4 regions of the Shewanella khirikhana genome follow, and region 1 is predicted to be linked to each of the others. Evidence: predicted binding sites of a transcription regulator. Region 1 holds the regulator's gene; each other region holds the start of a gene.

The links. Region 1 encodes LexA, which represses DNA repair genes until DNA is damaged. Its sites were predicted from a motif close to TACTGTATNNNNATACAGTA; they were not measured.
Region 2: imuA (translesion DNA synthesis-associated protein ImuA) is a predicted target of LexA. The motif match lies at 1,904-1,923, and genes of this name have one in related genera.
Region 3: STH12_RS09355 (DNA topoisomerase III) is a predicted target of LexA. The motif match lies at 1,832-1,851, and genes of this name have one in related genera.
Region 4: STH12_RS06150 (YebG family protein) is a predicted target of LexA. The motif match lies at 1,964-1,983, and genes of this name have one in related genera.

Annotation. Positions count from the first base shown of each region.
Region 1 covers NZ_CP020373.1:3,883,002-3,886,124, reverse strand. The annotation lists gene coxB (cytochrome c oxidase subunit II) at 1-245, opposite strand, end outside; gene STH12_RS17050 (cell division inhibitor SulA) at 633-1,139, opposite strand; gene lexA (transcriptional repressor LexA) at 1,136-1,759, opposite strand; gene plsB (glycerol-3-phosphate 1-O-acyltransferase PlsB) at 1,912-3,123, shown strand, end outside.
Region 2 covers NZ_CP020373.1:1,776,631-1,779,753, forward strand. The annotation lists gene STH12_RS07740 (Y-family DNA polymerase) at 1-1,018, opposite strand, end outside; gene imuA (translesion DNA synthesis-associated protein ImuA) at 1,162-1,857, opposite strand; gene STH12_RS07750 (HAMP domain-containing sensor histidine kinase) at 2,017-3,123, shown strand, end outside.
Region 3 covers NZ_CP020373.1:2,138,960-2,142,082, reverse strand. The annotation lists gene purF (amidophosphoribosyltransferase) at 1-1,400, shown strand, start outside; gene STH12_RS09360 (hypothetical protein) at 1,458-1,682, opposite strand; gene STH12_RS09355 (DNA topoisomerase III) at 1,874-3,123, shown strand, end outside.
Region 4 covers NZ_CP020373.1:1,416,014-1,419,136, forward strand. The annotation lists gene STH12_RS06135 (MlaD family protein) at 1-582, opposite strand, end outside; gene STH12_RS06140 (paraquat-inducible protein A) at 569-1,198, opposite strand; gene STH12_RS06145 (paraquat-inducible protein A) at 1,195-1,818, opposite strand; gene STH12_RS06150 (YebG family protein) at 1,995-2,279, shown strand; gene STH12_RS06155 (GAF domain-containing protein) at 2,298-2,759, shown strand; gene proQ (RNA chaperone ProQ) at 3,009-3,123, shown strand, end outside.

The DNA.
Region 1 (3,123 bases):
TTGGTACTTTCATGGAATTGGGCGGCGACGGCGCCTTTGGATTTGCGGTGGTTGATCATGGCGTAAATCATGGCGCCAAAAACCACCACACCTATGGCGCAGCAGATGTACAGGATGGTCATGTGCAGGCCATAAACCTTGCCACTGATCTCCGTTACGCCCTGCGTCATGTTTAGCGGCATGTCAGCCGCAAGGATTGGCGGGGCCAATAAAGCCGCCGCGATACAATACAACCAATGCTTCACAAGACATCTCCTCTGTCAATTGCATCAAGCAACTACAAAGAAAAGTCACACAGTAAGTCTCTGCTCTATGCAAACTCTTCAGTTCCCACAAAAAGCAACGATGACTTCAAAGTGCATTGGCGGTTTGATTGTTGATTAGGTATTTACAGCTCTCTTAACCACACTTGCACCTACAGCTGAATATATCGGTCTGATCCGCATTACCCATGGCGCAAGCCTCAGATACTGCGACGACATAATCGCCAGATATAACAAACGAATCGTTGTTCGCCTGAACTACATTACTTGCAGTTTAAATATTGATCAAGATCACTTTCTTTTCTAATTATCTGAAAAAATTATCGAAAAAAAGCCCCGAAAACGGGGCTGAAGGGGATGAAGCTGTGATTAGTGGAATTGGGCCGAGTGCCTGAGTATGGTGTTTGGCTCGGTTCTTCCTGGCAGGTTGTTGGCATGAGAGTGAGTATTTACATTTTCAAAAATCACTCCGAGGGCAACGGCATTTCGGGCGACCAGTTCAAGGCGGCGTTTGTCTCTGGCTTCCAGTGCATTGGTCCAGCACAGTACCGCGCTTGAGGTGCCATTGGTCAGGGCCTTTTCCATTGCCCAAAGAGTTTCAACTTCGTCCTTGGCATGCACCAGCAATACTCTATCCATACGAACACCAGCCTGAGCCAGCATGGCTTTAAGGCCAATGTTCGGCGGGCTGATAAGCACAATCCAGCGGCCTTCCAGGCTCAGGCGAGCCAGTTCCGGTGCCAGGTTGGCTAATTCATCACGACCCATGGAACAGGTTGAGCGGGTGAGCACCTGAGCCGGACCCATTGCGCTGCTTGCTGGAACATCTGTCCACAGGCCTGGATGGCGCGGTGCGTTGCCAAGGAGTTTGTTCATAGCCAGTCTCCGTTGCGGATAACCCCAACTGCCAGCCCTTCAATGGCGAGGCTTTGATGGGTCAGATCCACTTCAATGGGGGCAAAATCTTCGTTTTCGGCATGCAGATAAACCACATTGCCTTTCTTCTCGAACCGCTTCACGGTGACATCATCTTCAACCCGTGCTACGACAACCTGGCCATTACGGGCCTGATCCATTTTGTGCACGGCCAGCAGGTCGCCATCGAGAATACCTATGTCTTTCATACTGTCGCCGCGAACCCGCAGCAGAAAATCGGCCTGTGGGCGGAACATATTGGGGTCGACCTGGTAATACTGTTCGACATGTTCCTGCGCCAGAATAGGTTCACCCGCAGCCACCTGACCGATAAGTGGCAGACCGGGATCGGGCTGATCTTCCAGCTCGTCACCGGCGAGACGAATACCGCGGGAAGTGCCGGGCATAATCTCAATGCAGCCTTTTTTGGCTAACGCTTTGAGGTGTTCTTCGGCGGCATTGGCACTTTTAAAGCCAAGCCGGGTGGCAATTTCGGCCCGGGTTGGGGGCATGCCGGTTTCGGCGATATTGCGTTTGATCAGGTCCAGGATCTCGGCCTGGCGCGGCGTCAGCGGTCTCATGGGTGTTCCTGTTTTTCTATACAGTTACTGTTAGTATATACAGTATTTTTATCAGTGCAAGTATTAACCATTTTTCAGATTATTGGCGAAGGGATATGGCTGTCTGATATTCTATGCCGCTATTGATAGAAGCCAGGTCCCAAGAAAACAGCATGTCAGCACACGACTCTATTTGGTTTAAGTCTCTGCGTTGGATCCAGAAGCATCTGGTGCACACCATTGTGGTGCCGCAGGACCCCTTTGCCGATTTGAATCTGGATCCCGCCAGACCTTTGGTTTATGTGATGAAAACTGAGTCGGTGAGCGATATTGCCGCCCTCAATGAAATCACCGGCAAAATGGGGCTGCCCAGCCCTTACGAGCCCCTGAAACTCGACGGCGTGGAAACTCCCAGAATCGTTTGTCTCGAAGGCAGTAAGCCGCTGTTTGGCAAGCGTGAAAGCAACGAGCCTTTCCTGCAGACCTTCCTGCAATTGCTGGCTCTGCATCGTCAGCAAAAGGATCTCGATATCCAACTGGTGCCGGTAAGCCTGTATTGGGGCCGCACGCCAGGCAAAGAAGACGACAGTATGCGCGCCGCCGTGCTGGAGCGTGAAGATCCAACCTGGCTGCGTAAGTGCCTGATGATCCTGTTTTTAGGGCGTCATAACTTTGTGCAGTTCTCCCGCGCAGTGTCGCTGCGCAGCATGGCCGATGAACACGGCACCGATAAGCGTATTGCCCACAAATTGGCGCGGGTGGCGCGGGTGCATTTCCGCCGTCAGCGTAAAGTGATGACAGGCCCGGTGCTGCCGAATCGTCAGGCGATGTTCCACGCCCTGCTCAAGTCCGATAACCTCAAAAAGGCCATTGCCGAAGAGGCGGCCAGCAAAAAGATTTCCGAAGAAAAAGCCCGCGAGACTGCCATTGAGTATCTGGATGAAATCGCTGCAGATTACTCCGACAGCCTGGTGCGTATTGCCGAGCGTTTCCTTACCTGGCTTTGGAACAAGCTCTATAAAGGCATCAGCATCAAGGGTGCCGAGCAAATTCGTCAGCTGCACCACGATGGACATGAAATTGTCTACGTGCCCTGTCACCGCTCGCACATGGACTATTTGCTGTTGTCTTACATCCTGTATTACGAAGGCATGGTGCCGCCCCATATTGCCGCGGGTATCAACCTGAACTTCTGGCCTGCCGGTCCCATGTTCCGTCGTGGTGGCGCCTTCTTCATCCGCCGCAGTTTCAACGGTAACAAGCTCTATACCGCAGTGTTCCGAGAGTATCTGGATCAGCTGTTTGCCAAAGGCTATTCGGTGGAATACTTCACCGAAGGTGGCCGCTCCCGAACCGGTCGTCTGTTGGCACCCAAGACGGGCATG
Region 2 (3,123 bases), 2.1 Mb from region 1:
CGGAGGTTTCTGTGGTCTCTATGGTTTCTGTGAAGGTTGCCCGGTAATGCAACACCAGCTCCAGCATGGAAACCGCCAACTGTCGCTGACGTAAAAACAGCGCAAGCTCGGCAAACATACGCCCAAGCACAAACACCAGGGCATTGAGACTTTCGGCCTCATACATCAGCTCAAGCCGCTGACGATACTCTTCCTGCGGGCAATAAAAGCTCTGGGGATGGGGCTGCTTACCGTTAAGCCTTGCCAATAGCAGCACAAATTCAGGACCAAAGCGGATCCCAAGCTCGGCGGCGGGTAAAGCCTGCAGCGCACCTATATGCTCAAGCCCCATGCCCTCCAAACGAAAAAGCAGCGTCTCAGGCACAGGCAGGGTTGAGATTGGCAGCGCCGATAATTGCCGTGATAAAACCTCTGCTGCGCTTTTGGGCTCAGCAATCGCTTTTGATGCTGATTTTGAAGCGAAAACCTTGAGAGCCGATTGCGACGTTGCAGCCCTGGCAAACACTGGCTGCAGCGTCTTTGATGCCAGACTGGGCCGGGTTTTGGCCAGCATACCCGCTGCCAACGGCGTGGCAGCAAACGCCATGGCAAAGTGGCAGTTAAGTCCTTCAAGCGCGGCGGCCAATGCTTTTGCCAGCGCCGCTTCGCCGCCAAAGAGTTTTGCCATAGAGCCGGTTTCAAGCAGCAGTACATCGTGGCAACGGGCAAAAAACGTATCGGGCTCAGGAGGCGGCACCAGGCGGGCACTGAAACTGTAGCCGTGGCGACACAGCCAGTCGCAGCCTTGCCGGTGCAGCGAGAGATTGAAGGGAAATGGCTGCACATTGGGGCACAGCTGCGCCGCGCTGCCCATGCTCTGACCTGCCATAACCCCGGCATTGGCCGCCTGCGGGCAGGCTTTAAGCACCCGCGCCTTTGCCACATCGTACAAAATAAGTGGCATGGATGGCGCCAGCCCCTGCACATGGCGCAGATAATCCAGCTCCCAATGGGGTAGCCATACACCAAGCCAGCGCATCAACCCTTAACCCAAACAGATTGATGACGGCTAAGCCCGCGGGCCAAACAGCAGCGCTGCTGAACGAACAGGCTCTGCTGAAACAAATGTCTTTGATGGACGCGCAGGCAATCACGGATAAATGACATACATCATCCTCCTGCTCAGGCGCCGCCCCAGGGGCCCTGCACCACCTGCATGGATGGCTGCGGCGGTAAGTAGCGTGCAAGCAGTGGGGAAAGCCCCTCAATCTGCAAACTGTCCTGCGGTTTGCCGCCGCGGCGTTTCAGTAAAGCGAGTTCCAGCCTGTCTGAGTTACCGCCCGGGGTTAACCCCAAACGCAGCGGCAAAGGATTACCCTCAGTGGCGTCAGTCACCAGAATAATGGCCAGACAGCCGCCCTTTTCCGCCGCCAGCTGCAAACGCCGGGCTTCGGTCAGGCTTAAACGGTCAAGCCAGCCCAACAACAAACGGCAGCCACCACTGGCCAGACTCTGCTCCATAGCCCAGAGTCTGTCCTTACGCGCGTTGACATCCACCAGGCAAAAGCCTTCCGGCCGCAGTCCATGTTGCAATAAGTACTGCGGATTCAACTGCCAGGGAGCGCCAACCAAAATTACCGGGGTGTCGTTTTCGCCCTGTATGCACCTGAGCAGTGGCGTTAACAGCAGCATTGACTGCGACCCCGGCACCGGGCAACTCAGTTCACACACCCCATGGCGCGGCCAGCCGCTGTCGGGCAAGGCAGCATCCAGCGTCTCAAAGCCGGTGGCATAACCGGGCTGCTGGCAGGTTTGTTGCCCAAGCCAGATATCCTGGCGGCCAAGTTGTTTGGAAAGCTCTTGTGGACTGGTTTTCATCGGGGCACCTGTGTCTGAACCGGGTTTCGGTATTCAAATCACCAATAACTGTATATTTATACAGTATAGCAGTTCTGACAAACTTGCCAATCCTCTGGGATCTGAATTGGCAAGGTGTATAATGCGAATCATTTTTATTTATAAGTCTGTGCAATTGTCATGAAGTTGTCCCGCCATCACCCCTTTGCCCGCCTGCAATGGCGCCTGTTTGGCTATTTCGGCTCCTCCCTGTTGGTGATTTTGTTATTGGCCAGTCTGATTGAAGCCATGGTGCTGCATCAGCTGTTGGTGCTGCCAAAGGAAACCAAGGCGCAGCTGTCGGTGTTGGCCCGGGAGGCCGAAGCCATGGTGAAACGCGGCTCTCCTCAGGCGCTGGCCGAGTGGGAGGCGGCGCAGTCGTTCAGTTTGCATGTGATTAACAGCCGCCTTGAAGGCGTTAGCGGCCGCCCTGTTCATCCGCACTTTGAATTCAAACTGGGGTTTATGCTGGGGCCGGATCAGGCGCTGGGGGATCGGGTACAAAAGCCCATTATCGGCCTGCCGATTTATGCCACTTTCGATGACAGCGGCCCTCTGCTTTTGGCGGTGCAGCTCAATGCGAATTTGCACCCAGCCAAGGATCTCAGTTACAGCCTGTGGGCGATCCGCTTAACCGTGGGATTGTTTGTGCTGTGGCTGTTCAGTCGCCTGCTGGGGCATTACCTCATCAAACCGCTGGCGACGTTGCAACAGGGCACCCGAGCCCTGGCAAGCGGAAAGCTCAGCACCCGGATCGGCGAGCACTTTTCGGCGGCTGAACCTGAGTTTTATCAGCTCGGCCACGACTTTGATGAAATGGCGGATGTGATTGAACGCACCCTCACCACCCAGGAGCGCCTTATTCGTGACGTGTCCCATGAGCTGCGCACCCCGCTTGCGCGGCAAAAGCTGGCAGCCGATTTGCTGGAGAGCGATCTGGCAGAGTCCTCACCTTACCTTAAGCGGATCCACGCGGAAAACAGCGAACTCAGCCGCCTGATAGACACCCTTTTGGGTTACAGTCGCCTCGCCAGTGGCTATCAGACCGCCCGCTGCGCGCCCTTTAATCTGCACGAGCTGGCGCAGCCACTTCTGGGGGATTGCCGTTTTGAAGCTGCGCCACGCCAACATATCGAATGGCAGGATTTGGCCGCCTGCAAGCATATCGAGCTTGAAACCGACCAAAGTTTGCTGCAGCGGGCGCTGGAAAACCTGGTGCGCAACAGCCTTAAATATGCCGGATCTGAG
Region 3 (3,123 bases), 1.7 Mb from region 1:
ATGATGCATTCAGGCTCAGAAAGGCTAATGGCCTGGTGCGTGATGTGTTTGAGCCCAAACATATGCAGCGCCTGCAGGGCAACGCCGGTATCGGGCATGTGCGTTATCCCACCGCCGGTAGCTCAAGCTCCTCTGAAGCCCAACCTTTCTATGTAAACTCTCCTTTCGGTATTTCTCTGGCTCACAACGGTAACCTGACCAACACTCAGGAACTGGCTGCCCGCCTGAAGCAGCAACGTCGCCATGTGAACACTACCTCTGACTCGGAAATCCTGCTGAACCTGCTGGCCGACGAGCTGCAGCAGGTGCAGTCTGAGCACCTGAGCGCCGATCAGGTATTCGATGCCGTGGCCAAGGTGCACGCCCAAACCCGCGGTGCTTATGCTGTGACCGCCATGATTGTGAACGAAGGTCTGGTGGCGTTTCGCGACCCCAATGGCATTCGTCCGCTGGTGCTGGGTAAGCATGAAACCGCCAAGGGCACCGAGTACATGGTGGCCTCTGAGAGTGTGGCGCTGGACGCCGTTGGCTTTGAGGTGATGCGCGATGTAGCGCCTGGCGAAGCTGTGTATATCACCCTCGATGGTCAGCTGTTTACCCGCCAGTGCGCCGAAACGCCGGTGTATTCGCCCTGTATCTTTGAGTTTGTGTACTTTGCCCGTCCAGACTCCACCATCGACAAGGTCTCTGTTTACGCCAGCCGCGTTAACATGGGCGCCAAGCTCGGTGAGAAAATCAAGAAAGAGTGGTTCGATAACGACATCGACGTGGTGATCCCTATCCCTGAGACTTCCTGCGATATCGCGCTGGAAATCGCCCGGGTGATGGATCTGCCGTATCGTCAGGGCTTCGTGAAGAACCGCTATATCGGCCGTACCTTTATCATGCCCGGCCAGCAGGAGCGTAAGAAGTCGGTTCGCCGTAAACTGAACGCCATCAATGCTGAATTTAAGGGCAAGAACGTGCTGCTGGTGGATGACTCCATTGTGCGTGGCACCACCTCTGAGCAAATCATCGAAATGGCCCGTGAAGCCGGTGCCAAGAAGGTGTACTTTGCCTCAGCCGCCCCTGAAATCCGTTTCCCCAACGTTTATGGCATCGACATGCCGACCTCGAATGAGTTGATTGCCCATGGCCGTGACGTTGATGAAATTGCCAAGCTGATTGGAGCCGATGGCATCATCTTCCAGGATCTGACCGATCTGGTGGAAGCCGTGCGGATGGAAAACCCGGAAATCAAGCGTTTCGAGACGTCGGTATTCGATGGCGACTACATCACAGGTGACGTGACCCAGGGTTACCTGGATCACCTGACCCAAATGCGCAATGACGATGCCAAGGCTAATCGCAACCGCGATATCGGCACCAACCTCGAGCTGCACAACGTCGGTCACCCTTAAGCCGTAAAGGGTCCATTAAAAAACCAGCGCCTGGCGCTGGTTTTTTTGTTTGGGTTATCAGGCCCAAATGGCAATGGCAAAACAGCCAAGCCAGACGCTAAACAGTCCCGTCAGCGTGAGGCGTCCCGGTGAGCGTACATGCCAGCACTCTTTGCCGATGCAAATAAGTGGAAACAACACCAGTGGCCAATATTGGGCCGGCAGGCAGATGATGGCAGCGAGCATCAGCAGCGCCGAGCACAGCAGCCACTGGTGAGTAATAACAGACAGTTTGGAATACATCTTGAGTCCAGGCGGTGAGCAGGTGCCGCCATTTTGCAACTTGTTGAGAATCATTCTCAATAAAATTTACATACAATCGTTATCTTCGGCGTAAATCTACCCATTTGGGCAGCGGCATGTTTGCGCCGCAGCGGGATTTTCGCTACATTTACTGTAAATTCATCCAGTATTTTTGAGCCGTTGCATTCGCCATGATCCTGTATATCGCCGAAAAACCCAGTTTGGGCCGCGCCATCGCCGATGTATTACCCAAGCCCCATAAAAAGGGGGATGGCTACATTGAGCTTGGCAATGGCGACTGCGTGACCTGGTGTATTGGTCATCTGCTGGAGCAGGCCGAGCCGGATGCCTATTCTCCCGAGTTTAAACAGTGGCAGCTGGCCCATTTACCGATTATTCCCCAAGAGTGGCAGCTCACGCCCAGAAGCTCGGCCAAATCCCAGCTGGCGGTGGTAAAACGCCTGATCAAGCAGGCCAGCAGCCTGGTTCATGCCGGCGATCCGGATCGCGAAGGGCAGTTACTGGTGGATGAAGTGCTATCCCATGCCAAGGTGCCGGTTGCCAAACTCGCAGCCACCAAGCGTCTGCTCATTTCCGACCTTAACCCCGACGCGGTGCGCCGGGCACTCGGGCAAATGCGCAGCAATAAAGAGTTTGTCCCACTCGCCACCTCGGCACTGGCCCGTAGCAGGGCTGACTGGCTGTATGGCCTGAATATGACCCGTGCTTACACCTTGCAAGGGCGCAAAGTGGGCTACAGCGGCGTATTGTCGGTCGGGCGGGTACAGACGCCGCTGTTGGGATTGGTAGTTCGTCGCGACCAAGAGATTGACCATTTCACCCCAAAAGATCATTTCGAGGTGCTTGCCCATCTGGTGACGGAAAAAGGCGAGCACTTCAGCGCCAAATGGCAGCCCAGCGAGGCCTGCCAGCCCTATATGGATGAAGAGGGCCGGGTGCTTTCCCGTCGCCTTGCCGAAACTGTGGTGAGCCGTATTGGCGGCAAGCCAGCGCTCGTCACCGACGTCAGCAATAAAGACAAGAAGCTCGCGCCGCCTTTGCTTTATAGCCTGTCAGCGTTGCAGATTGATTGCGCCAAACGCTTTGGCATGAGTGCAAAAGAGGTACTGGATACGGCCCAGAGTCTTTATGAGCGCCATAAGCTTATTACCTACCCACGCTCTGATAGCCGCCATTTGCCCAAAGAACAGCTGCAACTGGTTCCTGACGTTACGGCGGCTGTGATGGCCAATGCGCCGGAACTGACCCAGGGCGTGCCGGAGCCAGACTTACGGCTGGTATCCAAAGCCTGGGATGATTCCAAGGTGGATGCGCACCATGCGATTGTACCTACCGGCAAGCGCATGGCTCTGGCGAGTCTGAGTCTGCGCGAGCGCCAGCTTTATCAGCATATCGCCAGGCAGTATCTGGCGCAGTTTTA
Region 4 (3,123 bases), 2.3 Mb from region 1:
GCGCTGATTGCCTTCGAGGCGGTAGCTCACCACGTTACCTACGGGGATTTGACGAAAATACAAGGTTGAACCGACATCCAGCGAACCCAGCTTATCTGTGCTCAGCTCCACCAGAATGCCTTCGTTACCTGGCGCCAGTGGCGGCGCTTCACGCAGGGCTTCAAAGCTGGTGGCACTGTCGCCTTTGCCGGGCTGCACCGCAATATAGTTGCCGGAGAAGAGCGCATCCAGCCCCGACACCCCGGTGATGGATGCCTTGGGGGAGACCAGCCAAAACTGAGTATCTTCGCGCAGGTATGGGCCGGAGCGGTAGTCCATCATCACGGTTACATTCACGCCGGTCAGATCTTCGTCCATGGCGATATCGGTCACTTTACCCACGGTAAGGCCCTGATATTTAACCAGGGTTTTACCCACATCTATACCGGAGGCGCTGGGGAAATGGATAAGGATCTCCACCCCCGACTCGCGAATGCTTTTAATCCCAAGCCAGGCGGCGAGGGCCATGGCCACGAGGGGAAGGAGCCAGACCGGCGAAAAGAGCTTCTTCTTTACCACCTTTGGGGCTTCAATGTTTGTCATTTTTAACTTCCAGTCGATCCCAGAGTAAACGAGTGTCCAATACCTTGGCGGCAAGCTGGGTCAGCAAGATAACCAGGGCAAATGCGGTGGCGGCGGGGGCGGGCTTGGCATCCAGCAATTGCCCCATATTCACCAGTGCCACCGTCAATGAAATCACAAAAAGGTCGAGCATGGACCAGCGTCCAATCCACTCAATAATATGAAACCCTGCCATCAGTTTGCGTTTGGAAACCGGCAAGTCAAAGCTAATGGCGGTGAGATAGGTTGCCAGGCCGACAATCTTAAGCCAGGGCACCAGAATACTGGCGGTAAACACGATAATGGCGATGGGCAGCATGTCGGAGTGCACCAGATGCTTGATGCCACTGAAAATCGTATCGTGGGTTACCCGGCCTTGGTTCACCAGGGTGGTGATGGGGTAGACATTGGCCGGAATAAGCAAAATGGCGGCCGTGATCAGCAGCGCCCAACTTTTTTGTACGCTGGTGTAGTCCCTGGCGCTGTTGTCGGCGCCGCAGCGGCGGCACTTGGGGGCACGGATGGGGTTGGTTTCACGGCAAACCCGGCACTGACACAGGCCGATTTGCTTGCCGGTGGTCTCGTGGCCTACGCTCATTTTAAATGGCTCCACATGTGCTCAATGTTGTACTCCCGCTGTAAAAACAGAGTGACCAGAAACAGCATGGTAAAGCAGAAGGTGCCTACGCCAAAGTAAATGTCAGAAAAATCAGATAATTGAAACGCCGAGACTAAGAAACTGATAACGTAGATTTCCAGCATGGTCAGCTGGCTGAAAAGCCCATGGCGCCGTAAAAGCCAGGCGTAGGCACGTTTTTGCCAGGGGCGTTGCAAGCCGGATTTCACCAGCAAAATTTGGCCTAAAATCGACAGCAGCAGCAACCCGGGACCAATCACGGCTGCGACCAGGACAGCGACACCAACCACCCAATAGCCTAAATCCATCACGGCCATCGCGCCTTCCATTACCGTGGCAGTTCGGACCGAGCCTAAAAAGTGCAGTTCGAGCACAGGGAACAAATTGGCGGGCACAAACAGGGCGAGGGCGGAAAGGCACAGGGCAAGCATGCCATTCACTGAACAGTATGGCGTGTCGTACAGGGCCGTATGGCAACGGGGGCACAGGGCCCGCACCCCGCTTGGCAGGGCACGGCGCCGGACCGCCAGGTCGCAGGCGCGGCAGAGGATCACCGAATTGTCGATATCGTCATGATGCATATAAGCGTGTAGCAGATCCGTTGGCTTACCGACGTGATGCCGCATTCTGCGCGGCTTTCCCATCAAATTGAGAAATGTTCAGCGTACGAGTGTATCAGATCCCGTTAAATACTTGCATCTCCGGATAAAAACTGTGACACTTCATTACTGTATAAATAAACAGTGCGAGGGCTATCATGGCGGTAATCACACAGTATGTGGTGGTCAGAGATGGGGTTGAAAAGATGACATTTACATCGAAAAAGGAGGCTGATGCCTACGACAAGATGCTGGATATCGCTGACAGCCTTATTCCTTTCATCAGTAATGCGGACTGCGGTCTGGATGAAGCGACTACCGAAAAACTGGCATTCTATTTTGCGACCAACAAAGATGATTTATCATCGCTGCTCAAGGGCGCTGCGCCGGTAAAGCCAGCAGTCCAACCCAAAAAAGCTGCTAAAAAGGCAGACGCAGAATAACAAGTTGCAGGAAACAGCATGAAACACGCGTTTTACGACACTTTAAACCGCCAGGCAGAGGCGTTGCTGGCAGGGGAAGACGACATGGTCGCTGCCATGGCCAACTTCTCGGCACTTTTAAATGAACATCTGGACAGTCTGAACTGGGTGGGCTTTTATGTGCGCCGGGAACAGGTTCTGGTGCTTGGCCCGTTCCAGGGCAAGGTTGCCTGCACCCGGATCCCCTGGGGTAAAGGCGTATGCGGCACCGCCGCAGCCACCGATACCACCCAGCGCATTGCCGATGTGCATCAGTTTGACGGCCACATTGCCTGTGACTCGGCGTCCAACTCCGAAATCGTGGTACCTGTGCGCCGTAATGGCGAGGTGATTGCCGTGCTGGATATCGACAGTCCAAGCTTTAATCGCTTCGATGAAGCCGATCAAACAGGCCTGGAAGCGCTGGTTCGTACCTTCGAAAAGGCCTTGTTCGGTCAATAAGTCGCCAGTTTTCGCTAAATGCCAGTCGCAATCGCCCAAGCGGTCACTATAATAGGCTGCTTGCGCGTGCGCCTGCGGCAGATACCCGGCGAATGATAAAAATTGTTAACAATGGTTATTAACGCTTTGGCATGCGCCCGGAAGATGCTAATTTGTGTGTTGGCCGATACGGCTGACAATCAAGAATAACCTATGTTCTGCAAGTGCTTGCAAGCAGGACAGACATACCTAGTAACTGTGGAAGTAAAGATGGAATCAACAGAAAAGTTGACCGACACCAACGCGATTCTCGCGTATTTATATGAAACCTTTCCTTTGTGCTTCGTGGCCGAGGGGGAAGCCAAGCCACTGAAGATCGGATTGT